DNA from 4 places in the Bradyrhizobium sp. 956_D2_N1_4 genome. Region 3 is predicted to be linked to each of the others. Evidence: predicted binding sites of a transcription regulator. Region 3 holds the regulator's gene; each other region holds the start of a gene.

Region 1 (7,735 bases), 490 kb from region 3:
ATCAACATTCCAATCATGATCCAGGATGCACCGGTGGCGGGCACGCCGCTGTCGGTCGAGCTGCTCGCGCGGCTGGCGCGCGACTTCGCCAACATCCGCTATTTCAAGATCGAGGTGCCGGGCGCGGCTGCAAAGCTGCGCAGCCTGATCGAGGCGGGCGGCAAGGATATCGAAGGCCCGTGGGACGGCGAGGAAGCCATCACGCTGCTCGCCGATCTCGACGCCGGCGCGACCGGCGCGATGACGGGCGGCGGCTATCCCGACGGCATCCGCCAGATCATCGATCCCTATTTCGCCGGCAAGCGTGAGGAGGCAAAGGCCGCCTACGAGCGCTGGCTGCCGCTGATCAACTACGAAAACCGCCAATGCGGCCTGATCGCCTGCAAAGCCATGATGCAGGCCGGCGGCGTGATCAAATCGGACGCCGTGCGGCATCCGCTCCAGCCGCTGCACCCGGCGACGCGGGCAGGGCTGCTGGAGCTCGCCAAGGAGCGGGATGCGCTGGCGTTGCGGTGGGGCAAGTAGCGCCGTACCCGCTCGGTTGTCGCCAGGTCTCTCGGCAGTCCCCGCCTACGCGGGGACGATGCCGAGTGTGAGGTGCGCGCTGGCCTGATCCCGCCGGCTTCCGTCTGGCTGAGGGCGTCGAATTAGCGCGGTTCGGGCGGTTTTCCGCACGCCGGCGATGACGTATCGTACGCTCGCCAACCAGGTCCGCGGAGCTTCTCAAGACGTCGCTGAGCAGCTCTTCATTATGCCGCTATTTCGAGCCAGGTTGGAGCGAGCCGACGAAACAGGGAGGCAGTGCCATGACGATGAGGCCGGATCCCACCTTTCACGCATCGCCCAAGCTGGCGATGGAAGCGCCAGCGGAGAACTTTGCCTACACGTTGCTGCTCAGTCCGGATTTCTCAAAGCCGGATGCTCTCGCGGTCATCGACGTCAAGCCGGGATCGCCGACCTACAGCCAAATCGTCCACACGGTGACGATGCCCAACAAGGGCGATGAGTTTCATCACTTCGGCTGGAACGCCTGCTCCTCCGCCTTGTCGCCGCTCGCCGGACACGCCTTCATCGAGCGGCGCTATCTCATCATCCCCGGGATACGCTCGTCGCGGATCTACATCATCGATACCAAGCCCGATCCGACCAAGGCCAAAATCCACAAGATCATCGAGCCCGAGGAAATCTTCAAAAAGACCGGCTACTCGCGGCCGCATACCATCCATTGCGGGCCGGACGGCGTCTATGTGAGCACGCTGGGCGGCGGCGGCAAGGACGGCACCAACGGGCCTCCAGGCGTCTTCATCATGGATTGCGAGACGTTCGAGGTCCTTGGACGGTGGGAGATCGACCGCGGTCCGCAGACGCTGCACTATGATTTCTGGTGGAACCTGCCGCGCGACTACATGGTGACGAGCGAATGGGCGTTGCCGCCGCAGTTCGAGAACGGGATCGTCGCGGAAGATCTGCTGGCGAACAAATATGGCCATCGTCTCCACTTCTGGGATCTCCGCGCCCGTCGCAACGTGCAGACCATCGACCTCGGCGCCAATCATCAGATGGCGCTGGAGGTGCGGCCCGCGCACGATCCGGTTCGCGAATACGGCTTCGTTGGCGTTGTGGTCGACACCACCAACCTCGAAGCATCGATCTGGACCTGGTGGCGCGAAGGCGGAAAATTCCACGCGGAGAAGACGGCGACGATTCCGCCCGAGCCCGCGCCGAAGGAGCAGCTCCCGCCGCTGCTGCAGGGATTTGGCGCCGTGCCGCCGCTGGTGACCGACATCGACCTGTCGATGGATGACCGGTTTCTCTATGTGTCGTGCTGGGGCACGGGTGAAATGCGCCAGTACGATGTGAGTGATCCGCGAAAGCCGAAGCTTGCCGGCTCGGTTCACATCGGCGGCATCGCGCGCCGCACTCCCCATCCGAACGGCAAGGCATTTGCGGCCGGCCCGCAGATGGTCGAGATCAGCCGCGACGGCAAGCGCGTGTACTGGACCAATTCGCTGTATTCCACCTGGGATGACCAATTCTATCCCGATGGGGTTCCGGGCGTGGAAGTCATGGCTAATGTCGGCCGCGACGGCGGCCTGGAGCTCGCCAAGGACTATTTCGTGAGCTTCCCCGACGGATATCGTGCGCACCAGATCAGGCTGGAGGGCGGCGATTGTTCGACGGACTCCTTTTGCTATCCGTCGGCCTAGGCTGGCAGCACGGGAGTTGGCCGCTCGGCTGGCTGTGGCTCGCTCTTGTTGCGAGCGGTCTCTATCACGGCGTCAATCCGGGAATGGGATGGCCGCTCGCCGTGTCGGCCGGGCTCATGGACAAGAGCCCGCGCGCGCTGTTCCGCGCGTTGTGGGCTCTGGCGGCCGGACATCTCCTGGCAACACTTCTCGTGCTGCTGCCATTCGCGTTCCTGCTCGTGCTGGCCGAGTGGCAGCGCTCGATCCAGCTCGGCGCGAGCCTTCTCGTCATCGGCTTCGGCGTCTATCGGCTGATCGAGCGGCGCCATCCGCGCACGCTGGCCCGAATTCCGCCAACGCAATTAGCGCTCTGGTCATTCGCCGTTGCCATTGCTCACGGTGCGGCCTTGATGCTCGTGCCGATCTATCTCGGGCTCTGCCAGGCCTTCGAGCTCGATGCCGGCCATGAGGCAGCGGGCGCGCTGATGAAGGCGAGTCTCGGGATGGCGGTGCTGGTGTCCCTGGTGCACGTTGTCGCCATGGTCAGTGCCGGCGGATGTCTGGCGTGGCTGGTCTACCGCTATCTGGGATTGAGGTTTGTCGCGCGAAGCTGGTTCAATCTGGATGCAATCTGGGCGACCAGCCTCATTCTGGTTGGCGTCGTGGCGCTCGCCTTCAATCTCGCGAGCTGGCGCTGAGGTCTACCGCGCCAACGCCCACTCGCCGACAAAGCGGAAGCGCGCCCTGGTATCATCCTGCTTGAACAGCGTGATCCGGTCGATCGCCAGCGTCTCGAGACCGAGCGCCGCAAACCTCGCGCGCAGCATCTCCAGGATCGGCCCGCGCCGCTCCGCATCCAGCCGTCCCGTCAGCGTCATGTGGAAGCGGAATTCTTCCATCACGTACGGGTAGCCCCAGCGGTCGAGATAGTCGCGCTGCCGCTCGGTGAGTTTGTCGGGCTTGCGCCGCGCGCGGTCTTCCGCCGTCATGGGAGCACGGAAGTCGTCGAATTCGCGGACGCAATCGGCGGCAAGTTGCTGGAGCGCGCCCACCGGCTCGGTCGGAATCACCGCAATGAAGCCGCTGATGGAGTCGACGACCGGACGGATTGACGGCATCGGCCGCGCCTTGCCGGCAAAGGCCGCGCAGGCTGCGACGAGCTCGGCTTCAGTCCTGCCTGGCGCCAGCGCCATCGGCGCCTTCAGCGTGCCGTGGAAACCGTATTTGCGGGGATCGGCCGTGACGTCGCGCCAGTCCGGCGCAACACGCGATGCGTCGGCAGGGAACGGCATCTCCTCACCGGTGTAGACATCATAGCCGAGCAGCTTGGCGCCGAGGCGGGAGAGGGCGCTGTCGGCGCCGGCTGCGAAGTAGATCGCGTAGCGGGGAAAATCTGTCATTGCCCGAGCATAACCGGTTCAGGCCGCAACAACAGCTTCGCGCGGCGTGGCCGCCGCAGCGAGCAGTCGCGTCGCATCGGTGAGATGCACGAGCTTCCCGCCAGCGACCACCGCGATCAGCCGCGGCCGCAGCGGCACACTGTCGTCGACCAGCAGCATGTCGGCGCGGCATCCTTCCGCGAGCACGCCGCGATCGGCAAGGCCGGTCGCGCGGGCCGGTCCCGCGGACACCAGGTTCCAGGACTCGGTCAGCGGCAGCACGCCGTCGGCGACGAGGCGGAACGCGGCGAGCAGCTGCGCGGGATAGTAATAGTCCGACGCCAGCACCGAGCAGAGCCCCTTCGCGATCATGTCGGACGCCCGGGTCCAGCCGGTATGGCTGCCGCCGCGCACGACGTTCGGCGCACCATAGACGATGGCATCGCCCTGGCTTGCAGCCGCCCGCGCGGTCTCCTCGTTGATCGGAAACTCCGCGATGTCAGCGCCCAGCTCGCGAAACTCCTGCCTCATCGCTGGCGTCGCATCGTCATGCGAGAGCATCCGCACCTCGGCCGCGCGAGCAGTTGCGGCGAGCCGCGACACGGAAGCCGGCACTTCACTGGCGCGCGAAAGCACACGCTCGACCAGCCGGTCGAATTCCTCGCCCGAAAGGCCGGTGCGCTCCACCATGCGGTTGCGCTTGCGCGGCTTGGCCATGTCGGCGACGGTGCCGTCCATGTGGTCGTTGAAGGCGAACAGGTCGACGCGGCCCTCGGCGAGCCACTGGCCGATCTCGGTCTCGGCGTCGAGATTGTAGGTCTCGTGCCGCAGGTGGAAACGGGTATCGGCGGCGAATTGCGGGCGCTGCCGCTCGATCGCCTCCATCAGGGCGCGCGCATTGCCGGCGCTGCGCAGGCCCGGCTCCCACGAGCAGGTCGTGGCGTGAAAAACGGTGGTGATGCCGTTGCTGATCGCCTGGCGGTCACTGTCGGCGAGCGCGACGTCGATCGGGAAGTCGACGCCGGCGCGCGGCATCATCTGGCGCTCGAAGGCATCGCCATGCAGATCGACGATGCCGGGCAGCATCAGCAGGTTGCGCGCATCGATGGCCAGCCGCGCACGGCCGCGAGAGGCATCGACCTGCGCAATGTCCGCGCCGGACACGAGAATGGAAGTTTCGACGAGCTCGGAGCCGATCAGGGCCCGGCCGCCCTCAAGGAAAATGTCTGTCAAGCGACCGCGCTTCGTTTGCTGGCAGGGGAACGGGTGAGGGAGCTTGCCCGTGCTTCATATGCCGAGAGGAAATCTTCAATCCCGAGCTTGCGGAAATCGGGCAGTGCTTCACGCAATTTGTCGTGATCCCAGTCCCACCAGGCGAGTCGGGCCAGCCGTCCGGCGACGTCTTCCGAGAACCGCCGCCGCACGATGCGCGCCGGATTGCCGGCGACGATGGTGTAGGCCGGCACGTCCTTGGTGACGATGGCGCCGGCCGCGATCACCGCGCCGGTGCCGATGTTGCGGCCCGGCAGCACGATCGCGCCATGGCCGATCCAGACGTCGTGGCCGATATGAACGTGATGCTGGCGCCGCCAGTCGAAGAACTCGGTGTCGTCGCTCTCGCCTTCGAAGTAGGCGCTGGAACGATAGGTGAAATGCGCCTGCGTCGCGCGATGCATCGGATGATTGCCGGGATTGATGCGGGTCATCGCCGCGATCGAGCAGAATTTTCCGATCGTGGTGTAGGTGATCTGGGCGTCGTTCACGACATAGGAGTAATCGCCCATCGCGACTTCAGTGAGGATCGTGCGCGCACCGACTTCGGTATAGGTGCCGAGCCTGGTCTCATGCAGCTTCGCCGAAGGGTCGATGGTCGGTTGAACCGAGAGCGTCTTGCCGGCCATGCTACATCCGATAGGTCGAGGGCGGGCGTACCTCTTCGAGCGGCCTGATGACAATGTCATGACGATGCGATGACAGGGGAAGAGGTGTGTAGGATCGCCGCACCGCAGCGCCGGTGTCACACAAGTGTCAAGCGCCAGCGTTAGCGGTGGCAGCCAGCTACTCTGGAGCCCTCTATGCTGGTGGTTGAAGGTCTGACGTGCCGCTTCGGCGCAAAAGCCGCGGTGGACGACGCTTCGTTTCAAATCTCCCCCGGCGGCTTCGTCGGTGTGATCGGGCGCTCCGGCGCGGGCAAGTCGACCATGCTGCGCATGATCAATCGCCTGGCGACGCCGACGCAGGGCCGTATCCTGTTCGACGGCCTCGACGTCACCGCGCTGCGCGGCAAGGAGCTGCGGCAGTGGCGGGCGCGCTCGGCGATGATTTTCCAGCAGTTCAACCTGGTTGGCCGGCTCGATGTGCTCACCAACGTGCTGATGGGGCGTCTTGCCACGATGCCGGCCTGGCGCTCGCTGACGCAGACCTGGCCCGAGCACGACAAGGCGCTGGCGATGTCGGCGCTCGAACAGTTCGATATCGCCTCACTCGCCGCCCAGCGCGCCGACCAGCTCTCCGGCGGCCAGCAGCAGCGTGTTGCGATCGCCCGCGCGCTGGTGCAGCAGCCCGACATCATCCTCGCCGACGAGCCGATCGCCTCGCTCGACCCGCGCAACACCAAGATCGTGATGGATGCGCTGCTGCGCATCAACAAGCATTTCGGCATCACCGTGCTCTGCAACCTGCATTCGCTCGATCTCGCCCGCACCTATTGCGATCGCCTGATCGGCATGGCGCAGGGTCGCGTGGTGTTCGACGGCGCGCCGGCCGAATTGACCGACCACGTCGCGCGCGAGCTCTACGATCTCGAAGCCTCCGACGTCATGGGCGGAATGCCTGCGCCGGCGCCTGAGGGCGTTCCGGCACTCGGAACGGCGGCTGCGGCCTGAGCCGCGCCTGTAGTTGCCAATTTTTGCGTCAACCGACCCCAACCGATGAAGAGGGTATCATGATCACTCGCAGACTGGTTCTTGCCGGCGCCGCCGCGCTCGCGTTCACGACCTCGGCCTCCGCCGACGACTGGAAAGCCAAATATCCCGAACTGACCTTCGCGGTCATTCCGGCGGAAAATGCCTCGGGCGTGACCGAGCGCTGGGCGCCGTTCATGAACTATCTCTCCAAGGAATTGGGCGTGAAGGTCACGCTGCGCATCGCCAACGACTACGCCGCCGTCATCGAGGGCCAGCGCGCCGGCAACATCCATATCGCCAGCTACGGCTCGGCGTCGTTCGCCCGCGCCCGCCTGACCGGCGTCAAGACCGATGCCTTCGCCAACGACATCAACGCCGACGGCTCGACCGGCTACTACTCGGTGTTCTTCGTTAAGGCGAGCAGCCCCTACAAGAGCGTCGACCAGCTCAAGGGCAAGAACCTCGGCCTCGTCGACCCGAACTCGACCTCCGGCAACAACGTGCCGCGCTTCGAGCTCGACAAGATGGGCATCACGGATGCCGACACCTATTTCAGCAAGGTCGTCTTCACCGGCAGCCACGAGAACGCGATCCTGGCGCTGGCGCAGGGCACGGTCGACGTTGCGGCCAACCAGTGGACCAGCGATGACGATTCCACGCTGGCGCAGATGCTGACCAAGGGCATGCTGAAGAACGCCGACGGCTCGCCGATGAAGAAGGACGATTTCCGCATCATCCACAAGTCGGCGCCGATCATCAACGGCCCCTACGCCTACAATTCCGACCTGCCGGAAGATGCCAAGGCGGCGATCGCCAAGGCGTTCTTCGACGCGCCGGCCAAGGACAAGGCGGCCTTCGATCGCCTCCAGGACGGCCAGAAGAAGGGTTTTCATCCCGCCACCACCAAGGACTGGGATGGCACGATCGAGCTGATCAAGTTCGTCGATGCACTGCGTAAGAAGAAGGCGTCCTGAGTTTCGGGACGATAGCACTGGAGCCGGGTCGATGGACCCGGCTCTTTCTCTTTGATCGACCACCTTTCCTGGCCAGATGACCGTCGCGGTTTCGATCCTTCCCGAGCAGCAGCTCGCCGTGCTGAACGCGGCCTATCGCCAGGCGGTCGCGCGCAAGCGGCTCCGACTCCTGTTGGGGCTGGTGATCTTTGCCGCAGCCCTGTTTCTTGCCGCGATCGGCGCGGAAGTGAACCTGCGCACCTTCTTCGCCCATTTCGGCAATTTCATCAGCTATTTCGACCGCATCCTCA
Region 2 (7,735 bases), 7.0 Mb from region 3:
TCCTATTGGGTCAAGCTGGTCGAGGAATCGCTCGCGGCGTCTTAACGCCGCCCCCCGAACCACAAACGAAAAGGGCCCGTGCATCGCACGGGCCCTTTGTCTTTGAGGCGCGTGATCGGCTTCAGAAGATCCGCGAGAAGATCACATACAGCGTGGCCGACAGCGCGATCGCGCAGGGCAGCGTCAGCACCCAGGCCATCAGCAGGTTGCGGATGGTCGCCATCTGCAGGCCCGAGCCGTTCGCGGCCATGGTGCCGGCGACACCCGACGACAGCACGTGGGTGGTCGAGACCGGCAGGCCGAACACGTCGGCGGCGCCGATCGTGGCGGCGGCGACCAGCTCGGCGGAGGCGCCCTGTGCGTAGGTGAGATGGGTCTTGCCGATCTTCTCACCGACGGTGACGACGATGCGCTTCCAGCCGACCATGGTGCCGAGGCCGAGCGCGATGGCGACGGCGACCTTCACCCAGGTCGGGATGAACTTCGTGGCGCTATCGAGGCCGCCCTTGTAGGCGTTCAAGGTCGCGACCTCTTCCTTGTTGAGGTCGTTTTCCTTGTCCTTCATCAGGAAGCGGATCGCTTCCGAGGTCAGGTACATGTCGTTACGGGTGTTGCCGACCACTTCCGCCGGTACCTTGTTGAGCGAGCCGTACTTCGCGACCTGGTCGCCGACATCCTTCACCAGCACCGACAGCGAGGGGTAGGTGCCTTCGCTGATGTGGTGCGAGGTGATGTACTGCGTCACCGCAGGACGAGGATCGCCGATGATCGAGTGACCGGCGCCCTTGGCCGCGATCACCTTGGAGGCGGCCTCCGAGACCTTCTGGAACTGGGCGACCTGGCTCTCCGGCAGCGCGCGGTTGAGCGCGTAAGCGGTCGGCACGGTGCCGATCAGGATCAGCATGATCAGGCCCATGCCCTTCTGGCCGTCGTTCGAGCCGTGGGCGAAGCTGACGCCGGTGCAGGTTGCGATCAGCAGGCCGCGGATCCAGAGCGGCGGCGCCTTGTTGCCTTCGGGCGCGGCATAGAGCGCAGGGTTGCGCACGATGAACTTGAGCAGCAGCAGCAGCACGGCGGCGCAGATGAAACCGAACAGCGGCGACAGCAGCAGCGCGTAGCCGATCTCGGTGGCCTTGCTCCAGTCGACGCCCGAGGTGCCGTCGCGGCCGCGCATGACGGCATTGGCGATGCCGACGCCGATGATCGAGCCGATCAGCGTGTGCGAGGAGGAGGCGGGCAGGCCGAAATACCAGGTACCGAGGTTCCAGATGATCGCGGCGATCAAGAGTGCGAACACCATGGCGAAGCCGGCGCTGGAGCCGACCTGGAGGATCAGCTCGACCGGCAGCAGCGAGACGATGCCGAACGCGACCGCGCCGGAGGACAGCAGCACGCCGAGGAAGTTGAAGAAGCCCGACCACATCACCGCGAATTCAGCCGGCAGCGAATGGGTGTAGATCACGGTCGCCACCGCGTTGGCGGTGTCGTGGAAGCCGTTGACGAATTCGAAGCCGAGCGCGATCAGCAGCGCGACGAACAAGAGGATGTAGGGCAGGAAGGTCGTCACCTTCGTGCCGGTCGCGTTGACGTCGACATAGATGCTGTAGGCAACGAACAGCAGGCCTGCGGCAAGGATGCCGAAGAACAGGATCATCGTGAGCGGGTTAAAACCCTTGTCGAGATTTGGCCTGGAAGCCGGCTGGACGGGCGTCGGATCGCCTACCGCACGGTCGAATGCAACGTCTGTCATTTTTGGACGCCCCTTAACTAATTTGAAGGGGCTATTGTCCGCGATGGATTTGAAGGCTGGATGACAACTGCGTCCTAAAGTCGCTTTCCCACCAGTATTCGCCAGTATTTAGGCGGCGCGTGGGGCTTTCTTCTGCAAACTGGCGGCAATCTTCAGGTCTTCGACAAAGCGCTGATATTCCAGCACTTTGGCTTCCGGATCAGGCAGCCGCAACAGATAGGACGGGTGCACCGTCACCAGTGCCTTGCGTCCCTCGGGCATATCTATGAGCCGGCCACGGGTCTTGCCGATCGGGGTGATCTTGCCGAACACGCTCTGCGCGGCGGTGGCGCCCATTGCCACGATGAGCTCGGGCTGGATTGCCGAAACTTCCCGCTCGTACCATTGCCGGCACGCCCGGATCTCCGGCGTCGCCGGCTTCTGGTGCAGACGGATCTTTCCGCGCGGCACGAATTTGAAGTGCTTGACCGCGTTGGTGACGTAGACCTTGTTGCGGTCGACGCCGGCTTCCTGAAGCGCACGGTCGAGCATCTGGCCGGCCGGGCCGATGAAGGGGTGGCCGGCGAGGTCTTCCTTGTCGCCGGGCTGCTCGCCGACCAGCATGATGGTCGCGTCTTTCGGGCCCTCGCCGAACACGGTCTGCGTCGCGTCCTTGTAGAGCGGGCAGGCGCGGCAGTGCGCGGCCTCCTCGCGGAGCGCTTCGAGATCGTCGGCAGCCAGCTTGCGTGGCATCGGAGCCTCCGGCCGCTTCTGGGGCTTGTGCGGATCGGTTGCGGCATTGGCGATCATGGCGCCGGTCATGCGCTCGGCGTCCTCGATCAAGGGCTTAATGATCGACGCCTCGGGCAGGTTCCTCCAGTATTTCTTCGGCATCTCCGTCTGCATCGCCTTCACCTTCAGCCGCGCCGGGTTGAAGATGCTGGCGTAGTAGCGCCGCCAGGTTTCCTCGAGCCGGTCTTCGCCGGGTGCTTCGCTCTTGCTCACGCCCGACGTGAACGAGAGCGCGTGGCCATCCCAATGCGCACACAGATCGGGTGTCAGGATCGACCATGGCATGTCGGCGAAGCGCTTGGCAAAGAACGGCGCGGCAAGCTCGACGATGTAATGCTCCGGCTCGAACCAGGCGACGTAATGCGCCGCGCGCTCGCGGCCGATCTCGCGGAAGCGCACGAAGGCATGCATCTTGTGCTCGTCGCGATGGACTGCTCTTGCCATGGCGGTGACTTGCGCGACATCAGGATTGGTCGCGACCTCGATGAGATCGTGATTGTCCTTCAATCGCCAGAGCAGGCGATAGAGGATCGCAAAGCGCTCGCCGTCGCGATGCAGGATCGCGGCCTTGGCGAGATCGACGAATTTTGCCGAGACGTTAAAGGTGCTGTCGTTCACCTCAAATATCGGAGACGGGGAGGGCGGTGCAAACAGCTCGGCTTCGCCGCCTTGTACGGTCCAGGTGACATCGGTTGGCTGCACATGATGCAGCACGAGGCTACGCGCGGCTTTGCGCCAGCCGTCGAAATCGGTTTCGGTGTCGAGGGTGATGTACTGCATCAGAAGCCAAACCCCAATTGTGTTGCCTTCGGCTTGAACCGTTCGATCAGCCGCGCCTCGTCGAGGCGATGCGGCGCGGGCCGGTGATCGCTGAGGACGATGAATGGCAGCGCCTTGTTGCGGGGCACATGCAGCCGCGCGAGATCGGAGAGGCGGATCGTGGTGGTGCGCCGCGTCGCGATGATGCGTTCGACCGCCTTGGTGCCGAAGCCCGGCACGCGCAACAGCTCCTCGCGGCTGGCGCGGTTGACGTCGAGCGGGAAGCGGTCGCGATGGCGCAGCGCCCAGGCGAGCTTCGGATCGATGTCGAGCGGCAGCATCGCGCTGTCGTCAACGATCTCCGCAACGTCGAAACCGTAGAACCGCATCAGCCAGTCGGCCTGGTAAAGCCGGTGCTCGCGCAGCAGCGGCGGCTGTACCAGAGGCAAAGCGCGGCTGGCATCGGGGATCGGGCTGAAGGCGGAGTAATAGACGCGCCGCAGCCGGTAGGAGCCATAGAGATTGGAGCTGGTGTGCAGGATGGTGTGATCAGAGGCCGCGTCGGCGCCGACGATCATCTGTGTGCTCTGTCCGGCGGGCGCGAAGCGCTGCGGCCTGGCCTTCGTCTTTGTGCTGCGGTTTTCCTCGGCCTCGTCGAGCTTCAGCCGCAGCCGGCCCATGGTGCGGCGGATCGCGCGCACATCCTTTTCCGGTGCGTATTGCTGCAGGCTCGTCTCCTCAGGCATCTCGATGTTGATGGAGAGGCGATCTGCATATTTGCCGGCTTCCGCGATCAGCGCGTCGTCGGCCTCGGGAATGGTCTTGAGATGGATGTAGCCGCGGAAGTGATGCTCCTCGCGCAGTTTGCGCGCGACGCTGACCACCTGCTCCATGGTGTAGTCGGGGCTGCGGATGATGCCGGAGGAGAGAAACAGGCCCTCGATGTAATTGCGCCGGTAGAAGTCGAGCGTGAGCTTGACCACTTCGTCGATGGTGAAGCGGGCACGCGGCACGTTGGAGGAGGCGCGGTTGACGCAATAAAGGCAGTCGTAATTGCAGGCGTTGGTCAGGAGCACTTTGAGCAGCGAGATGCAGCGTCCGTCCGGCGCGTAGGAATGGCAGATGCCCATGCCCGGCGCGGTCGAGCCCATGCCCTTGCCATCGCTGGAATCCCGCTTCTCGGTGCCGCTGGAGGCGCACGACGCGTCGTATTTGGCGGCATCAGCCAGAATCTCCAGCTTGCGTTGTACGTCCATCGTGGAATCCCTTTGATTCAGCTTACGAATCCGGATGAGCACCAATTCGATTGACTCCCCGGCCGCTGTTAGCTTTATATTAGAACATATCATGAACAAATGAGCCAGCCGTAGGTTCTTATTTTTGAGAACCTCGGCAATCACCTCTGAAGGAGCGGCGTATATGAGCGGCGCACGGATGAACGCGCTTGCGACCTTGCGCGGCCAGATCGAGCGCATCGAGACGGCGGAGGTCGTGCATCAGCACGATCGCGTCGCGCTCGGCCACGACGAGGTCGACAGCGCGCTGAAGGGCGGGCTCGCGCGCGCGGTGATCCACGAGGTGTTTTGCGAGGGCCGGCAGGGAACCGCCGCGACGGGTTTTGTCATGGGGCTTGCGGGGCGTGTCTCGCGGCGCCGGCCGCTGCTGTGGGTGCGGCAGGATTTTTCGGAACTCGAGACCGGCGCGCTGTCGATGAGCGGGCTTGCCGAGATCGGTCTCGATCCGCGCCGCGTGGTGATGGTGCGCGCCGCCGATGTCGAGAGCGCGTTGCGGACCTCGGCCGATGCGCTCGCCTGCGACGCGCTTGGCGCCGTTGTGCTCGAGCTCTGGGGTGAGACGCGGCAGTTCGATCTCGTGGCGAGCCGCAAGCTGACACTGGCCGCGCAAGGCTCCGGTGTCACCGGCCTGATGTTGCGGATGGCCGCGCAGCCGCTGCCCTCGACCGCGGAGACGCGGTGGATGTTGCGCGCGGCGCATTCGCCGCCGGGCCCGGCATGGAGCTCCTGGGGCGCGCCGCGCTTCGATGCCGAACTCTTGCGCAATCGTCATGGCCCGTGCGGCCGGTGGATCATGGAATGGAAATGTGATGAGTGCCAGTTCTCTGAACCGTCGACGTATCCTCAGCCTGTGGCTGCCGCGCCTGCCCATCGATCGGATTCAGCGGTTCTTCGGCGCGCTGGGTAAGACCAATGATCCGAGCATCGTTGTCATCAAGGACAACAATGCGCTGGTGATCCATGCGCTGGACGAAGCCGCCGAGCGCCTCGGCTTGCACATCGGCCAGCCCCTGGCCAATGCACGGGCGATGTGTCCGGACTTGAAAGTGTTCGACGCCGATGTCGTGGCCGATGCGAAGACGCTCAGCGACGTCGCCGACTGGTGCGACCGCTTCACGCCGCTGGTGGCGCTCGATCCGCCGTACGGGCTGTTTCTGGACATCACCGGCTGCGCGCATCTGTTCGGCGGCGAGGCTGCGTTGTTGCAGACCTTCGTCCGCGCGCTCGCCCGTCAGGGTTTTGCCGTCAGCGCGGCGATCGCCGGCACCTCGGTCTGTGCGCGCACGCTGACGCGGCAGGCCTCCGGCACCATCGTCGCCGATGGCGGGGAGGCGGCGGCGATCAGCCGGCTGCCGGTATCCGCGCTTGGTGCGGGCGAGGCCATCACCACTGGTCTGCGCCGCGCCGGCCTGAAAACCATCGGCGATGTCGCCTCGCGCGAGCCGCATGAGATCACGGCGCGGTTCGGCGCGCGGTTCTCCACGCTGCTCGCGCATGCGCAGGGGCATGGCGATGCCCCGATCAATCCGCGCAAACCGCTGCCGGATTATATCGTGGAGAAGCGCTTTGCCGAACCGATCGCCACCGACACCATGATCGCGCTGACGCTGTCGCGGCTCGCCGACACGCTGATCGCGTCCATGGAGAAGCAGGGCAAGGGCGCGCGGCGCCTGGAAGCCGCCTTCTTTCGTACCGACGGCGTGGTGCGCGCGATCATGGTCGAGACCGGGCGGCCGGTGACGCAAAGCAAAGTCATCGACCGGCTGTTTCGCGAACGTCTCGATGCGCTCGCCGATCCGCTGGATCCCGGCTTTGGTTTCGACATGGTGCGGCTGTCGGCGAGCCGCACCGAGATCGTGGTGCAGGAGCAGCGCGATCTCGACGCCCATGTCCATGACAATGACGAGCTCGCCGCGCTGATCGACCGCATCGCCGCGCGCATCGGCGGAAAGCGCGTCGTCGTGCATTTGCCTGAGGATACCCATATCCCCGAATGTGCGGTGCTGGCCGCGCCTGCCCAGCACCATCTCGCCGTGGCCATGCAGGCCGAATGGCCGGCGCGCGCCGAGAGCGAGCCGCCGCTGCGCCCCCTGCGGCTGTTCGACAGACCGGAGCCGATCAAGGTGCCGTTCGCGACCGTGCCGGACGGCCCGCCGCATCAGTTCACCTGGCGGCGTGCGCTGCATGCGGTGGTGCGGGTGGAAGGGCCCGAGCGCATCGCGATGGAATGGTGGCGGCAGGACGGCAAGCAATTGACGCGGGATTATTTCCGCATCGAGGATGCCGAAGGCCTGCGCTTCTGGATCTTTCGCGACGGTCTTTACGAAGGAGAGGTGTTCGACGACGAAGGCAAACCCATTCCCCCCAACTGGTATGTGCACGGTCTCTTCGCATGACCACGCCCGCTTATGCCGAGATCGGCATCACCACCAACTTCTCCTTCCTGCGCGGCGGCTCGGATCCGCGCGCCTATGTGCATCAGGCGAGCATCCTCGGCATTCCCGTGATCGGCATTGCCGACCACAACACGCTCGCCGGCGTGGTGCGCGCCTACAAGGAGCTCGACAATGACAAGGTGCTGCACAAGCCGAAATTGCTGATCGGCGCGCGCATCGTCTTCATCGACGGCACGCCCGACATTTTTGTCTATCCGCGCGACCGCGCCGCCTATGGCCGGCTGTGCCAGCTCCTCACCAGAGGCAAGCGCGGCGACGACATCACGCGGATCGAGAAGGGCGAATGCCATCTCTCTTTTGCCGACCTTCTTGAGTTTTCCGAGGGCCAGCTCCTGATCCTGACGCTGCCGCATCGCTTCGAGCCCGCGCAGGCGCTGGATGTTCTCGCCAAGCTTAAGGACAGCCGCGCCGAGGGCGTGTGGCTGGCGGCGAGCCTGGTCTATCGCGGCGACGACCGCCGCCGCCTGGCGCGGCTCGATGATCTCGCCGCCAAAGCAAACGTGCCGCTGCTCGCGACCAACGAGGTGCTCTATCACGATCCCGGCCGCCGTCCGCTCCAGGACGTGCTCACCTGCATCCGGGAAAAAACCACGATCGAGGCGGTCGGAAGGAAGCTCGAAGCCAACGCCGAGCGCTTCCTGAAGACGCCACGCGAAATGTCGCGGCTGTTCCGCGATTTTCCCGAGGCGATCGCGGAGACCATG
Region 3 (7,735 bases):
GCAATTCTGGCGGCACGATGTCACCAAAACCGCCTGCGGGCGTTGGTTCCCGGCCGGGTTTTCGTTATGATGGCCGCCATGTATCGCGCCGTGACCCGCCAGATCGAAGTGACCGTCGAGCCGAACTTTGTTCCGGAGCAGTCGTCGGCTGACCGCTCCCGCTATTTCTGGTCCTACACCATCGTCATCACCAATTCCGGCGACGAAACCGTGCAGCTGAAGACGCGGCACTGGATCATCACCGACGCCACCGGCCGCCAGCAGGAGGTCAGGGGCGAGGGCGTCGTCGGCGAGCAGCCGACCCTGGCTCCCGGCGAGCGCTTCGAATACACCTCCGGCGTGCCGCTCGCGACCGCCTCGGGCTTCATGACCGGCCGCTACCAGATGGTCAGTGAAAGCGGCGAACGCTTCGAGATCGACGTGCCGACGTTCTCGCTGGACAGCCCGGACAACAAGCGGGTGTTGAATTAGCCCGGTGCCGTAGGCGCCGTAGGGTGGGCAAAGGCGCAAAGCGCCGTGCCCACCATTCCAAACGTGGCGCATAAGATAGTGGGCACGCTGCGCTTTGCCCACCCTACGACTGGATTGCTTCGCTGCGCGCGCAACGACGGAGGATGCGACGCCTACGCGTCTTCCACGCCGGCCTCGTGCGGCGTGAACTGGTACACCGACGAGCAGAACTCGCAGGTCACGACGACCTTGTCGTCCTTGACCATGGCGGCGCGGTCGTCGGGCGAGAAGCTCTTCAACATCGCACCAACCGCGTCGCGCGAGCAGGAGCATTGCGCCTTCAGCACCAGCGGATTGAACACGCGCACGCCACGCTCGTGGAACAGGCGGAACAGCAGCCGCTCGCCGGAGAGTTCGGGGTCGATCAGCTCGACGTCCTCGACGGTCTCGACCAGCGAACGCGCCTCGACCCAGGCGTCGTCTTCGGCGACAGCATGCACCTCCGCGCCTTCGGGCGCATCGCCGGGATGCAAATCGGCCTGCCGCGCGCGCTCGGGCGCCTTCGGCAGGAACTGCATCAGCATGCCGCCGGCGCGCCAGCGATGCTTGCCGCCGTCGTTCGAGCGCCACTCCTCGCCGACCGCGAGACGCACGCGCGTCGGGATCTGCTCGGAGCGCAGGAAATATTCGTGGGCGGCATCTTCCAGGCTGCCGCCGTCGAGCGCGACCAGACCCTGGTAGCGGCTCATGTCGGGACCCTGGTCGATGGTCATGGCGAGATGACCGTTACCGAGAAGCGTGCCGGAATCTTTTGTCTCGCCGAGGCGCTCGGCATCGTAGCGCGCATAGGCGCGCAGGCGATCCGGCGCCATGTAGTCGACGACCAGGAACGACACCGGACCGTCGGTCTGGGCCTGGAGGATGAAGCGGCCCTCGAACTTCAGCGCCGAGCCGAGCAGCGTCGTCAGCACGATGGCCTCGCCGAGCAGCTTGCCCACGGCAGCGGGATAATCGTGCTTGGTCAGGATCTCGTCGAGCGCGGGACCGAGCCGCACGAGGCGGCCGCGCACGTCGAGTGCGTCGACCTCGTAAGGCAGCACGGCGTCATCGATGGGAACCGCTGATGGTGCGCGAACCGGGCCTTCAGGCCCGGTATTCATGTCAGGGGATTGGGAAACCATGGCGCTTTATCTGGGGTCGATGGAGGAAAATGGAAGAGGGCTCAAGGGTGGTGTGTTCCGGATGCACTTATGATCGCTCAGGATCCTGCAAATTCGATGTCGTCCCGGCGCGCGCAAAGCGCTGATACGGGACCCATAGCCACAGGATTACGCGATAGCCCGCGTAGCCCGGATGGAGCGTAGCCCAATCCGGGACCACTCCAACTGCGGACACAAACCCGGATTTCGCTGCGCTCCATCCGGGCTACAAGTGAGATTACTTCACCGCGTCAAAGCACCAGGCCAGAATGCCCTTCTGCGCATGCAGGCGGTTTTCGGCCTCGTCGAACACGACCGATTGCGGGCCGTCGATCACTTCGTCCGTGACCTCCTCGCCGCGATGGGCGGGCAGGCAATGCATGAACAGCGCATCGGGCTTGGCCAGCGACATCAGCTTCGAATTGACCTGATAGGGCTTGAGCACGTTGTGACGGTGCTCGCCTTCCTTGTCGCCCATCGACACCCAGGTGTCGGTGACGACGCAGTCGGCGCCCTTCACGGCGGCCTCGGGATCGGTGCCGAGCACGATCGGCGCGCCGGTGGCCTTGATGAAGTCCCGCATCACCTTTTTCGGCGCAAGCTCCGGCGGCGTCGCGACATTGAGCTTGAACTTGAAGCGCTCGGCGGCATGCGCCCAGGACGCCAGCACGTTGTTGTCGTCGCCGGTCCAGGCCACCGTCCTGCCCTCGATCGGGCCGCGATGCTCTTCGTAGGTCATGAGGTCGGCCATCACCTGGCAAGGGTGCGAGCGCCGTGTCAGGCCGTTGATGACGGGTACCGTCGCATATTCCGCCAGCTCCAGCAGGGCCTCATGATTGAGGATCCGGATCATGATGGCGTCGACATAGCGCGACAGCACGCGCGCCGTGTCGGCGATGGTCTCGCCGCGGCCGAGCTGCATCTCGGCGCCGGTCAGCATGATGGGCTCGCCGCCGAGCTGGCGCATGGCGACGTCGAACGAGACGCGGGTGCGGGTGGAGGGACGCTCGAAGATCATCGCCAGCGTCTTGCCTTCCAGCGGCTTCACCGGCTGGTGCGCTTTCTGCTTCGCCTTCATGGCGGAGGAGGCCGCGAGCATGCTCTTGAGCTCCGACAACGGGAGCTCGTTGATATCCAGAAAGTGCTTCGGGGACTTGCTCATCAGCTTGCCGCCCGCTTGGTCTGACTGGACGAGATCGCGGCGCAGGCGCGCTCCAGCCGCCCGACGCTGTCCTCGATTTCGGCTTCGGTGACGATCAAGGGCGGCAGGAAGCGCACGACATTGTCGCCGGCGCCGACCGTGAGCAATTTTTCGTTGCGCAATGCCGCGCCGAGATCGCCTGACGGCACCACGGCCTTGATGCCGATCAGAAGGCCTTCGCCGCGCACTTCGCTGACGATGTCGGGATAACGATCGATCACGGAGGCGAGCTTCTGCTTGAGCAGCAGCGACATCTTCTGCACGTGATCGAAGAAGCCGGGCTTGAGCATGACGTCGAGCACGGCGTTGGCAGCCGAGATCGCGAGCGGATTGCCGCCGAAGGTCGAGCCGTGCGAGCCGGGCCCCATGCCGGCAGCCGCATCCGCGGTCGCCAGCACCGCGCCGATCGGGAAGCCGCCACCGAGCGCCTTGGCCAGCGACATCACGTCAGGCGTGACGCCGGTGCGGCGATGCGCGAACAGATCGCCGGTGCGGCCCATGCCGGTCTGCACCTCGTCGAACGCGAGCAGCAGGCCCTTCTCGTCGCAGAGCTGGCGCAACGCCCTCAGGAAGGCGGGCGTTGCCGAACGCACGCCACCCTCGCCCTGGATCGGCTCGATCAGGATGCCGGCGGTCTGCGGACCGATCGCCTTCTTGACGGCTTCGATATCGCCATGCGGGACCTGGTCGAAGCCGTCCATCGGCGGGCCGAACCCTTCGAGATATTTTGCCGAACCGGTCGCGGCGAGCGTTGCCAGCGTGCGGCCGTGGAAGGCGCCTTCGAAGGTGATGATGCGGTAACGTTCCGGATGACCCTTGGAGAAGTGATGATGGCGGACGAGCTTGATCACACCTTCCAGCGCTTCGGCGCCGGAATTGCAGAAGAACACGAAGTCCGCGAAGCTTTCGTTGCACAGACGCGCGGCGAGCTTCTCGCCGTCCGGGCTCTGGAACAGGTTCGACATGTGCCAGAGTTTGGTGGCCTGCTCCTGCAACGCCTTGACCAACGCAGGATGAGCATGGCCGAGCGCATTCACCGCCACGCCCGAGGTGAAATCGAGATAGCGATCGCCATTGGTCGCAATCAGCCAGCAGCCTTCACCGCGCTCGAAACCGAGGTCGGACCTGGCGAAAACGGGGAGCAAATGCGGCGCTGCGCTGTTAGTCATGACGATCACTTGAATGTTGCGGACGGTGTGAGCGTGCATTGCGCAACGCACCATTGACCGGCCCGGAAAACGAAACGTGCCGCCTTTTAAGGGCGGCACGTGTGACTATCTTATGCCTGGTGAAACCGGTGTCAATGCCGCCCGGAAAGCCTCGCGAAACGCAAAATCCGTAGTCTTGCGGTGGCGATTTTGCGTATTTCCGCCACGGAACATGTGGAAGCGAGTCGGCGGACTCTTGCGCGTGAGTCACGCCATATTGTAGCGTTTGGCTTGTCAGATACGACATCTCGTGCAGCAGTTCTGATCCTCTAAGTCCTCATGTACCGGCGTAAGCGTTCGGGCGCATCTGGTGCGCCCGGCGAGCCTTAAGGGATTCTGGCGGCACGGGTTTTTCGAAGCTTAGGCATTCGCCGTGCGGCCGCCAGGATGGCAGGCGCCGGCGAAGGAAAGGGTGCAATGACCGTTTTGACCTGGTCGGATGATCGCGTCGAGCAGCTGAAAAAGCTCTGGGAGGCCGGACTTTCGGCCAGCCAGATCGCCGCTGAACTCGGCAATGTGACCCGCAATGCCGTGATCGGCAAAGTGCACCGGCTCGGCCTGTCGGGCCGCGCCAAGAGCCCTTCATCGGCAGCGCCGCGGCCGCGCAAGGCGCGCCCCGCCCAGCACATGATGCGGGTGACCCGCCCGATCGCACGCGGCAACACCGCGCTGGCGCAGGCCTTCGAAGTCGAGGTCGAGGCCGAACCGGTCACCTACGACAACGTCGTGCCGATGAGCCAGCGGCTGTCGCTGCTGGAGCTGAACGAGGCCACCTGCCACTGGCCGGTCGGCGATCCCTCGAGCCCGGATTTCTTCTTCTGCGGCGGCAAGGCGCTCTCCGGCCTGCCCTACTGCGCCCAGCACTCGCGCGTGGCGTATCAGCCCGCGGCCGATCGCCGGCGCGCGCCGGCGAAGCCAGGTCCGCGCTGAAGTCGTTCTGAGCTCAGAAAGGAGCCGTCACACGATGGCGGCTCAACAAATCCGATGTCGTTCCGGACAAGCGCGCCTCAAGCGCACGCAGATCCGGGACCCTTAACCACCGCAAGATGTGGCTACGGGGACTCGGAGTTACCTTTTGGCACAATAATCACTCGCGGTGGGTGTCCCGGACCCGCGCTTACGCTTGTCCGGGACGACACCGAGAGTGTGGCCGCAGCTCACCGAGCTACGCCTGCTCCGCCTTCGCAAAGCGATCGTCCAGTGCGTAGCCCGCGCCGCGGACGGTGCGGATCGGGTCCTGCTCGCGGCCGAGATTGAGCAGCTTGCGCAGACGGCCGATATGGACGTCGACGGTGCGCTCGTCGATGTAGATGTCACGGCCCCAGACGCTGTCGAGCAGCTGCTCGCGCGAGAACACGCGGCCGGGATGCTCCAGGAAGAACTCCAGCAGGCGATATTCGGTCGGGCCGAGATCGATCGGCCGGCCCGAGCGTGCCACGCGGCGCTTGTCGCGGTCGAGCTCGATGTCGCCATAGGCGAGCACGGTGGCGAGCCGCTCCGGGCTGGCGCGCCTGAGCAGGCCCTTCACGCGTGCCAGCAGCTCCGGCACCGAGAACGGCTTGACGATGTAGTCGTCGGCGCCGGTCGCAAGACCCCGCACCCGCTCGCTCTCCTCACCACGCGCGGTGAGCATGATGATCGGGAGCTGCTTGGTCTCGGGCCGGGTGCGCAGCCGCCGGCACAGCTCGATGCCGGAGAGGCCCGGCAGCATCCAGTCGAGCACGATCAAATCGGGGATATGCTCCTTGAGGCGGGTGTCGGCATCGTCGCCGCGCATCACCGTCTCGACGTCATAGCCGTCGCCTTCGAGGTTGTAGCGGAGAAGCTCGGTGAGAGCTTCCTCGTCCTCAACCACCATAATGCGTGCGCCCATGGTGTTCGTCGCTCCTTAAGTGTTCGGGACCGTCGTGGCGAAGGTCGTCATGTCGCCCTTCGGCCGCTTGTCGGTGATCGCCTGGCCCTCGATCATGTAGAACACGGTCTCGGCGATGTTGGTGGCGTGGTCACCGATGCGCTCGATGTTCTTGGCGCAGAACATCAGATGGATGCAGAACGAGATGTTGCGCGGATCCTCCATCATGTAGGTGAGGAGCTCGCGGAACAGCGAGGTGCAGATGGCGTCGACTTCCTCGTCGCCCTTCCACACCGCCATCGCCGCCGGCAGATCGTGCGCGGCATAGGCGTCCAGCACCGACTTGACCTGCTGCTGCACGAGGTCGGTCATGTGCTCCAGGCCGCGGAACAGCTTGAGCGGATGGAAATCCGTCTCCAGCGCCGCGACGCGCTTGCCCATGTTCTTGGCGAGGTCGCCGATCCGCTCGAGATCGGTCGCGACGCGCATGGCGCCGACGATCTCGCGCAGATCCACCGCCATCGGCTGGCGGCGCGCGATGGTGAGAACGGCGCGCTCCTCGATCTTCTTCTGGAGCGCGTCGAGCTCGGCGTCGATGGTCACGACGCGCTGGCCGAGCGCGACGTCGCGGCGGATCAGCGCGTCGACGGAATCGACGATCATGCGCTCGGCGATGCCGCCCATCTCGGCGACCAGGCGCGTGAGCTCCTGGAGGTCGGTGTCGAAGGCCTTTGCGGTATGTTCAGAACCCATGTTCCGTCTCCTCAGCCGAACCGGCCGGTGATGTAATCCTGCGTGCGCCGGTCGGTCGGCGACGTGAAGATCTTGCTGGTGTCGTCGAACTCGATCAGCTCGCCGAGATACATGAAGGCGGTCTTGTCGGAGACGCGCGCCGCCTGCTGCATGTTGTGGGTGACGATCGCGATCGTGTAGTTCTCGGACAGCTCCTGGATCAGCTCCTCGACCTTGGCGGTCGAGATCGGGTCGAGCGCCGAGCAGGGCTCGTCGAACAAGATCACCTCGGGCCGCACCGCGACCGTGCGGGCGATGCAGAGGCGCTGCTGCTGGCCGCCGGAGAGCGACAGGCCGGAGGCGTTGAGCTTGTCCTTGACCTCGTTCCACAGCGCGCCGCCGCGCAGCGCCTTCTCGACGCGGTCGTCCATCTCGGACTTCGAGATCTTCTCGTAAAGGCGGATGCCGAAGGCGATGTTCTCGTAGATCGTCATCGGGAACGGCGTCGGCTTCTGGAACACCATGCCGACGCGGGCGCGCAGCAGATTGAGGTCCAGCTTGGGGTCGAGGACGTTGGTCTGGTCGAGCATGAGCTGACCGGTGACGCGCTGGCCCGGATAGAGGTCGTACATCCGATTGAAGATGCGCAGCAGGGTCGACTTGCCGCAGCCCGACGGGCCGATGAACGCCGTGACGCGGTTGGTGCCGAGCGCCAGATTGATGTTCTTCAGCGCGTGGTGCTCGCCGTAATAGAAATTGAGGTTGCGCACCGTCACCTTGGCCGGAGCTTCGGGCAGCACCGGCGCCTGCGGCAAACCACCGGCCGCGCTCATCGATACGGAAAGATCACTCATTTTGCGGTCCTCTCGGCGCTCAGAATGCGCGCGCCAATATTCAGGGCAAGAACGGTCAGGGTGATGAGCAGCGCGCCGCTCCAGGCGAGCTGCTTCCAGTAGGCGTAGGGGCTCTGCACGAAATTGTTGATGGTGACCGGCAGGTTCGCCATCGTCTTGTTCAGACCCAGGCTGAAGAACTGGTTCGACAGCGCGGTGAAGAGCAGCGGCGCGGTCTCGCCGGCGACGCGGGCGGTGGC
Region 4 (7,735 bases), 5.6 Mb from region 3:
ATATTTCGAGCGATCTGCCTCCGCCGGCACGGTTTCGATCGTGAGCTGGAGATTCTGGCCGTAGGGGTAGTCGATCTCGGGAATGCAGGGGCCGGGCTCGAGCGGGCTGCAATAGTACGGCGTGCAGGGCCGGCCGGCGAGCACGCTGCACGGCTCATGCGAAAACGGGATCGGATTGATCTGGCGGCGCTGCGCATCGGCGGCAACCGTCGATATCGCCAACAGGAGGAAAACGAGGATGCCGCGCCACATGATGCGAGCTCACAATGTCACACGCACAAACGTGGCATTGCCAACGAACGCGTCAAGCCTGCCGCTGTTCACATGCTCGCGTTTAGCTCCGGTGTCGTCGCCCGGCGCGACCGGGCGACCCAGTAATCCGAGACGGCGGTGATGGAATCGAGAGGCTGCGGCGTACTGGATTCCCCGCCTTCGCGGGGAATGACAGCGGAGTGTGGCCACGCAGCAGTGCGCGGAGAGCACCCTACCCCTTCTTCTTGACGTCCTTGACGTTCGTGAACTCGATGCCCTCGGCGCGCTCCCTGGCGTAGCCGAGATAGAACTCGTTTCTCGCCAGATACACGGGATCGCCGTCGACATCGTCGGCGATGCTCGAGGTGTTGGCGGCGATGAAAGTGTCGAGCTTCTTGCGATCTTCGGATGAGACCCAGCGGGCGAGCTGGAACTCGCTGACCTCGAACTCGACGGGCAGCGAATATTCCGCCTCGAGCCGTGCCTTCAGCACGTCAAGCTGCAGCGCCCCGACCACGCCGACCAGCGCCGGTGCGCCGTCGCGCGGGCGGAACACCTGCACCACGCCCTCTTCCGACATCTGCTGAAGCGCTTCCTTCAGCTTCTTCGCCTTCATCGCGTCGGTGAGACGCACGCGGCGGACGATTTCCGGCGCGAAGCTCGGCACGCCAACGAAGGTGAAATCCTCGCCCTCGGTCAGGGTGTCGCCGATGCGCAGCGTGCCGTGATTGGGAATACCGACGACGTCGCCGGCGAAGGCTTCGTCCGCCACCGACCGGTCCTGCGCGAAGAAGAATTGCGGGCTCGACAGCGGCATGCTCTTGCCGGTGCGCACCAGCTTCGCCTTCATGCCGCGGCTGAGCTTGCCGGAGCACAGGCGCGCAAAAGCAATGCGGTCGCGGTGGTTCGGATCCATGTTCGCCTGGATCTTGAACACGAAGGCGCTCATGCGCGGGTCGGTCGCCTCGATCTTGCGCTGGTCGCTCTCCTGCGCGCGCGGCTCCGGCGCGAACTTGCCGAGACCTTCCAGGAGGTCGCCGACGCCGAAATTGCGCAGCGCGCTGCCGAAATAGACCGGCGTCAGATGGCCCTCGCGAAAGGCGGCGAGCTCGAACGGTTTTGAAGCCTCGGTGACGAGCTCGAGCTCGTCCTTCACCGCGGAGACGTCGAGATTGGCGTTGAGCTTGGCCAGTTCCGCAATCTCGATCTGCTGGGCCGCGCCGGTCTTGGCGCCGCCGCCTTCGAGCAGGCGTACGCCGCCATTGGCGACGTCATAGGTGCCGAGGAAATCGCGGCCGCGGCCGACCGGCCAAGTCATCGGCGTGGTGTCGAGCGCCAGCGTCTTCTCGATCTCGTCGAGCAGCTCGAAGACGTCGCGGCTCTCGCGGTCCATCTTGTTGATGAAGGTGATGATCGGAATGTCGCGCAGGCGGCAGACCTCGAACAGCTTTCGGGTGCGCGCCTCGATGCCCTTGGCGGCGTCGATCACCATGACGGCGGAGTCGACCGCCGTGAGCGTACGGTAGGTGTCCTCCGAAAAGTCCTCATGGCCCGGCGTGTCCAGCAGATTGAACACAAGACCCTCGAACTCGAAGGTCATGACCGAGGTCACGACCGAGATGCCGCGCTCGCGCTCGATCTTCATCCAGTCCGAACGGGTGTTGCGCCGCTCGCCCTTGGCCTTGACCTGGCCGGCGAGATTGATGGCACCGCCGAACAGCAGCAGCTTCTCGGTCAGCGTGGTTTTGCCCGCGTCCGGGTGGGAGATGATCGCGAAGGTGCGCCGCCGCGCCACCTCGATGGCAAGCGGGGAACGGGCCGGCGAGTCGGCTGATATGGCGATGTCGGACATGGCGGGAGCGTTTGGCAGGGAAAATGGGCCTGATCAAGCCTCATGTGGTGATTGCGGAGCCCCTCGGCCAGCCCCATATCCGCTCCCGGGGAGGACGGCCTCCCCCCTCATCAGCATATCCGCCGCGGGGACGACCCTGCCTTGAATGGAGGGTCGTCATGGCCTGGAGCATCCTGTTCGTCGCCGGTCTTCTCGAGATTACCTGGGCGATCGGCTTAAAATACACCGAGGGCTTTACCAAGCTTGTTCCGTCCGTCATCACGCTCGTGGCGATGGCCGGCAGCGTCATCCTGCTCGGAATGGCGCTCAAATCGCTGCCCGTCGGAACCGCCTATGCGGTCTGGACCGGCATCGGCGCGGTCGGTACCGCCACGCTTGGCATCATCCTGTTCGGCGAGCCGGCCACCGCGTTCCGTCTCGCCAGCATCGGGCTGATCGTCGCCGGCATCGCCGGGCTGAAATTCGTCACCTGACGAAAATCTGGACCGCCCACCAGGTCAGCGCCGCGACAATGGCCGAGGCCGGGATCGTGATCACCCAGGCATAAACGATCGAGCTCGCGACGTTCCAGCGGACCGCCGAGACGCGGCGGGCCGCGCCGACGCCGACGATCGCGCCGGTAATGGTGTGGGTGGTCGAGACGGGAACGCCGAGGAAGGTCGCCATGAACAGCGTCGCGGCGCCGCCGGTTTCGGCGCAAAAGCCCTGCATGGGCGTCAGCTTGGTGATGCGCAGGCCCATGGTGCGGACGATACGCCAGCCGCCCATCAGCGTGCCCAGCGCCATCGCGGCCTGACAGGACAGCACCACCCAGAACGGCACCGAGAACTCGCCGCCGAGATGCCCCTGCGAATAGAGCAGCACGGCGATGATGCCCATGGTCTTCTGGGCGTCATTGCCGCCATGGCCGAGCGAATAGAGCGAGGCGGAGGCGAATTGCAGGATGCGGAAGGCGCGATCGACCGCGAACGGCGTCGAGCGCACCGAGAGCCAGGACACGATCGCGACCAGCATCATCGCGAGCAGGAAACCGACCAGCGGCGACAGCACGATCGCCAGCACCGCCTTGGACAGGCCGCTCCACACCGCCGCCGAGATCCCCGCCTTGGCCATGCCGCCGCCGACAAGGCCACCGATCAGCGCATGCGAGGAGGAGGATGGGATGCCGAGCCACCAGGTCACCAGGTTCCAGACGATCGCGCCGACGAGCGCCGCGAAGATCACCTGGGCGTCGACCACCGCGGGATCGATGATGCCGGTGCCGATGGTCTGGGCAACATGCAGCCCGAACACCATGAAGGCGATGAAATTGAAGAACGCGGCCCAGAGCACCGCGAATTGCGGCCGCAGCACGCGGGTCGAAACGATGGTCGCGATCGAATTGGCGGCGTCGTGCAGGCCGTTCAGGAAGTCGAACAGCAGCGCGACGGCGATCAAGCCGACGAGGACAGGAAGTCCGAGCGCAGCATCCACGGCGCGACCCCTGCCCTAAACTTGCTCGATGACGATGCTGTTGATCTCGTTCGCGACGTCGTCGAAACGGTCGGCCACCTTTTCGAGATGGTCGTAGATCTCGACGCCGACGATGAAATCCATCGCGCTGCCATCACGGTGCTTGAGAAACAGCTCCTTCAGCCCGATGTCATGGAGATCGTCGACCCGTCCCTCCAGCTTGCCCAGCTCCTCCGTGATCGCGGTCAGCATCGCGACGTTCGGGCCGATCGACTGCATCAGCGGCAACGCGCGCCCCACGAGATTGGCGCATTCGATCAGGAGCCCGCCAATCTCCCGCATCGGCGGCTCGAAGGTGCGGACCTCGAACAGCATCACGGCCTTGGCCGTCTGCTGCATCTGGTCGATGGCATCGTCCATCGAGGTGATGAGATTTTTGATGTCGCCACGGTCAAAGGGGGTGATGAAGGTACGGCGCACCGCCGTCAGCACCTCACGGGTGATGTTGTCGGCGTCGTTCTCGAACTGGTTGACACGCTGGCAGTAGACCGGCGTCTCCTCGCCCCCGTTGAGCATGCCCTGGAGTGCGATCGAGCCCTGGATCACGGTCTGTGCATGGCGGTCGAACAGGTCGAAGAACCGTTCTTCCTTGGGCAGGAAAGCGCGAAACCATCGCATCATGGGGATAGGCTACCGGTTGGAAATGGCCCGGCCCGAACGGACCGTCATGAAACTGTCATAGACCATTTCCACCCCGCGCGCGTGTCATCTCACGCCCGCGAAGCAGGATCATCCACCGGATTATCGCGCCAATGAAATTGACGCGATATCAATGGCTTAGAGCGAGCGCCGGAAGTAATGAGCGATTTCGCCGATGACGCCGCGGCGGAAGGTGAGCACGCAGACCACGAAGATCGAGCCCTGGATCACTGTCACCCATTGGCCAAAACCCGCCAGATATTGCTGCATGGCGATGATCGCGAAGGCACCAACCACGGGGCCGAAGATGGTGCCGAGACCGCCAACCAGCGTCATCAGCACGACCTCGCCCGACATCGTCCAGTGCACGTCGGTGAGCGAGGCATTCTGCGCCACGAACACCTTCAGCGATCCGGCAAAGCCGGCCAGCGTGCCGGACAGGACGAAAGCCAGGAATTTATATTGGTCGGTCCGGTAGCCGAGCGAGATCGCGCGCGGCTCGTTCTCGCGGATCGACTTCAGCACTTCACCGAACGGCGAGTTGATGATGCGGTAGATCAGCAGGAAGCCGGCGAGGAAGCCGGCCAGCACGACGTAATAAAGCACCGTCGGCTTGGAGAGATCGAGCAAGCCGAACATCCGCCCCTGCGGAATGCCCTGAATGCCGTCCTCACCATGGGTGAACGGCGCCTGGAGGTAGATGAAGTACAGGAGCTGCGACAGCGCCAGCGTGATCATCGAGAAATAGATGCCCTGGCGGCGGATCGAGATATAGCCGGTGATGAGCGACAGCCCGAACGCCGCGACGATTCCAACGAGGATGCCGAGCTCCGGCGGCAACGCCCACACTTTCAGCGCGTGCGCGCTGCAATAGCCGGCGGTGCCCATGAACATTGCGTGGCCGAACGACAACAGGCCGCCATAGCCGATCAGCAGGTTGAAGGCGCAGGCAAGCAGCGCAAAGCACAGCGCCTGCATCACGAAGAACGGATAGACGCCCGTGAAGGGCACCGACGCCAGCAGCAGCGCCATCACCACGAACACGACCATCTCGTCACGCATCGCGCGCGGGGTTACCGGCAGCGTGTCGTCCGTCAAGGCTGTCATATCAGGCCGCCCTTCCCGTCAGTCCCGTTGGCTTCACCAAGAGCACCAGCACCATCAGCACGAACACGACGGTGTTGGAGGCCTCGGGGTAGAAATACTTGGTCAGGCCCTCGATCACACCGAGCGCAAAGCCGGTGATGATGGAGCCCATGATCGATCCCATGCCGCCGATCACGACCACCGCGAACACGACGATGATGAGGTCGGCGCCCATCAACGGCCGCACCTGGTTGATCGGCGCCGAGAGCACACCGGCGAGCGCGGCAAGGCCGACGCCAAGACCGTAGGTCAGCGTAATCATGCGCGGCACGTTGATGCCGAAAGCGCGCACCAGCGTCGGATTTTCAGTGGCAGCGCGCAGGTTAGCACCGAGCCGCGTCTTCTCGATCAGGAACCAGGTGGCGATACACACCACCAGCGAGAAGATGACGACCCAGCCGCGATAGATCGGCAGGAACATGAAGCCGAGATTCATGCCGCCCTTGAGCTGGTCCGGAATCGCATAAGGCAGACCGGAGGAGCCGAAATAGTTCTGGAACACGCCCTGCACGATCAGCGCGATGCCGAAGGTCAGGAGCAGGCCGTAGAGGTGGTCGAGCCCCGTCAGCCATTGCAGCATGGTCCGTTCCAGGATCATGCCGAAGATGCCGACGATAACAGGCGCGATCAGCAGCGCCCACCAGTAGTTGATGCCGCCGAGGCTCAGCAGGAAATAGGCAACGAACGCGCCCATCATGTAGAGCGCGCCGTGGGCGAAATTGATGATGTTGAGCATGCCGAAGATCACGGCAAGCCCGAGACTGAGCAGCGCGTAGAACGAGCCGTTGATCAATCCCACCAGTAGCTGAGCGTAAAGAGCCTGCATCGATCCCGCACCCGGTCCCTTCGGCGTTGCCTGAAAATCGCCCGCAGGCCTGACGGCCTGCGGGCGGTTATCTTACTTCTTCAAGAGCGCGCACTTGCTCTCGGACAGCGGCGTGAAAGCCTGGTCTCCCGGCACGGTGCCGACCAGCTTGTAGAAGTCCCACGGCCCCTTGGACTCCGAGGGCTTCTTCACCTCGAACAGGTAGGCGCTGTGGATGGTGCGGCCGTTCGGCTGGATCTCGCCCTTGCCGAACAGGTCGTCCTCCGTCGGCAACGACTTCATCTTCTCGACGACCTTGACGCCGTCATGGGGATTGCCGCCGAGCGCTTCCAGCGTCTTGAGATAGTGACGCACGCCCGCATAGACGCCGGCCTGCACCATGGTGGGCGGCGCGTTGTTCTTCATCTTGTCGGAGAAGCGCTTGGAGAAGGCCCGGGTCTTGTCGTCCATGTCCCAATAGAACGTCTCGGTGAAGTTGAGGCCTTGCGCGGTCTCGAGACCGATCGCCTTGACGTCGGTCAGGAACAGCAGCAGCGCCGCGAGCTTCTGTCCGCCCTTGACGATGCCGAACTCGGCCGCCTGCTTGATCGAGTTGGTGGTGTCGCCGCCGGCATTGGCAAGGCCGATGATCTTGGCCTTGGACGCCTGCGCCTGCAGCAGGAACGAGGAGAAGTCCGGCGTGTTGAGCGGATGCTTGACGCCGCCGACCACCTTGCCGCCGTTGGCGGTGACCACGGCCGTGGTGTCGCGCTCGAGCGCCGCACCGAAGGCGTAGTCCGCGGTCAGGAAGAACCAGCTGTCGCCACCGGCCTTCACCAGCGCCTGCCCCGTGGTGTGGGCCAGCATGTAGGTGTCGTAGGTCCAGTGCACCGTGTTGGGCGAGCACTGCGCGTTGGTGAGGTCCGAGGTCGCGGCGCCCGAGTTGATGTAGACGCCATTCTTTTCCTTGATGACGTTGTTGACGGCGAGCGCCACGCCGGAGTTCGGCACGTCGACGATGATGTCGACCTTGTCGACGTCGAACCATTGCCGCGCGATCGCGGTGCCGATGTCGGGCTTGTTCTGGTGATCGCCGGAGATGATGTCGATCTTCCAGCCCTTCGCCGCAAGGCCGGAATCTTCGACGGCCATCTGGGCGGCGAGCGTCGAGCCGGGACCGCCGAGGTCGGCGTAGAGGCCGGACTGATCGGACAGCGCGCCGATCTTGACGGTCTTGTCCTGCGCAAAGGCTACGCCAGCCGTGGTGACGGCCAACGCCGTGCCGAGCAGAAACGACGCAATCGACTTTTTCATGCTACTTCCCTCGTGAATTTTCTCGTGGCCGTTTGACGCTTGGCCGTCTTAGACGCCGAGATAGGTGTGGAGCTTGTCCATGTTGGCGGCAAGCTCCGAATTGGAAAATCCGTCAATGATCTTGCCGTGCTCGACCACGTAGTAGCGGTCGGCGACGGTGGATGCGAACCGGAAGTTCTGCTCGACCAGGAGGATGGTAAAACCCTCCTTCTTGA

The links. Region 3 encodes PhoB, which activates phosphate uptake and scavenging genes when phosphate is short. Its sites were predicted from a motif close to TGTCATNNANCTGTCAT; they were not measured.
Region 1: the regulator PhoB is predicted to act here: its motif matches at 5,525-5,541, upstream of phnC (phosphonate ABC transporter ATP-binding protein).
Region 2: the regulator PhoB is predicted to act here: its motif matches at 1,800-1,816, upstream of AB7535_RS05840 (inorganic phosphate transporter).
Region 4: the regulator PhoB is predicted to act here: its motif matches at 4,280-4,296, upstream of AB7535_RS11980 (DUF47 domain-containing protein).

Annotation. Positions count from the first base shown of each region.
Region 1 is NZ_CP197237.1:8,703,683-8,711,417, forward strand. Features, by position in the region: gene AB7535_RS41220 (dihydrodipicolinate synthase family protein) at 1-525, shown strand, start outside; gene AB7535_RS41225 (selenium-binding protein SBP56-related protein) at 807-2,207, shown strand; gene AB7535_RS41230 (hypothetical protein) at 2,291-2,884, shown strand; gene AB7535_RS41235 (DUF1045 domain-containing protein) at 2,888-3,586, opposite strand; gene AB7535_RS41240 (alpha-D-ribose 1-methylphosphonate 5-triphosphate diphosphatase) at 3,605-4,798, opposite strand; gene AB7535_RS41245 (chloramphenicol acetyltransferase) at 4,795-5,466, opposite strand; gene phnC (phosphonate ABC transporter ATP-binding protein) at 5,641-6,450, shown strand; gene phnD (phosphonate ABC transporter substrate-binding protein) at 6,510-7,445, shown strand; gene phnE (phosphonate ABC transporter, permease protein PhnE) at 7,522-7,735, shown strand, end outside.
Region 2 is NZ_CP197237.1:1,255,065-1,262,799, forward strand. Features, by position in the region: gene AB7535_RS05835 (M20 aminoacylase family protein) at 1-45, shown strand, start outside; gene AB7535_RS05840 (inorganic phosphate transporter) at 122-1,750, opposite strand; gene AB7535_RS05845 (UdgX family uracil-DNA binding protein) at 1,859-3,301, opposite strand; gene AB7535_RS05850 (putative DNA modification/repair radical SAM protein) at 3,301-4,536, opposite strand; gene AB7535_RS05855 (ImuA family protein) at 4,700-5,482, shown strand; gene AB7535_RS05860 (Y-family DNA polymerase) at 5,385-6,971, shown strand; gene AB7535_RS05865 (error-prone DNA polymerase) at 6,968-7,735, shown strand, end outside.
Region 3 is NZ_CP197237.1:8,210,960-8,218,694, reverse strand. Features, by position in the region: gene apaG (Co2+/Mg2+ efflux protein ApaG) at 79-471, shown strand; gene AB7535_RS38690 (Hsp33 family molecular chaperone) at 624-1,631, opposite strand; gene argF (ornithine carbamoyltransferase) at 1,888-2,811, opposite strand; gene AB7535_RS38680 (aspartate aminotransferase family protein) at 2,811-4,019, opposite strand; gene AB7535_RS38675 (GcrA family cell cycle regulator) at 4,476-4,988, shown strand; gene phoB (phosphate regulon transcriptional regulator PhoB) at 5,224-5,931, opposite strand; gene phoU (phosphate signaling complex protein PhoU) at 5,947-6,663, opposite strand; gene pstB (phosphate ABC transporter ATP-binding protein PstB) at 6,675-7,496, opposite strand; gene pstA (phosphate ABC transporter permease PstA) at 7,493-7,735, opposite strand, start outside.
Region 4 is NZ_CP197237.1:2,635,547-2,643,281, reverse strand. Features, by position in the region: gene AB7535_RS12000 (hypothetical protein) at 1-252, opposite strand, end outside; gene AB7535_RS11995 (peptide chain release factor 3) at 485-2,104, opposite strand; gene sugE (quaternary ammonium compound efflux SMR transporter SugE) at 2,263-2,577, shown strand; gene AB7535_RS11985 (inorganic phosphate transporter) at 2,570-3,577, opposite strand; gene AB7535_RS11980 (DUF47 domain-containing protein) at 3,593-4,237, opposite strand; gene AB7535_RS11975 (branched-chain amino acid ABC transporter permease) at 4,394-5,362, opposite strand; gene AB7535_RS11970 (branched-chain amino acid ABC transporter permease) at 5,364-6,227, opposite strand; gene AB7535_RS11965 (ABC transporter substrate-binding protein) at 6,300-7,520, opposite strand; gene AB7535_RS11960 (ABC transporter ATP-binding protein) at 7,569-7,735, opposite strand, start outside.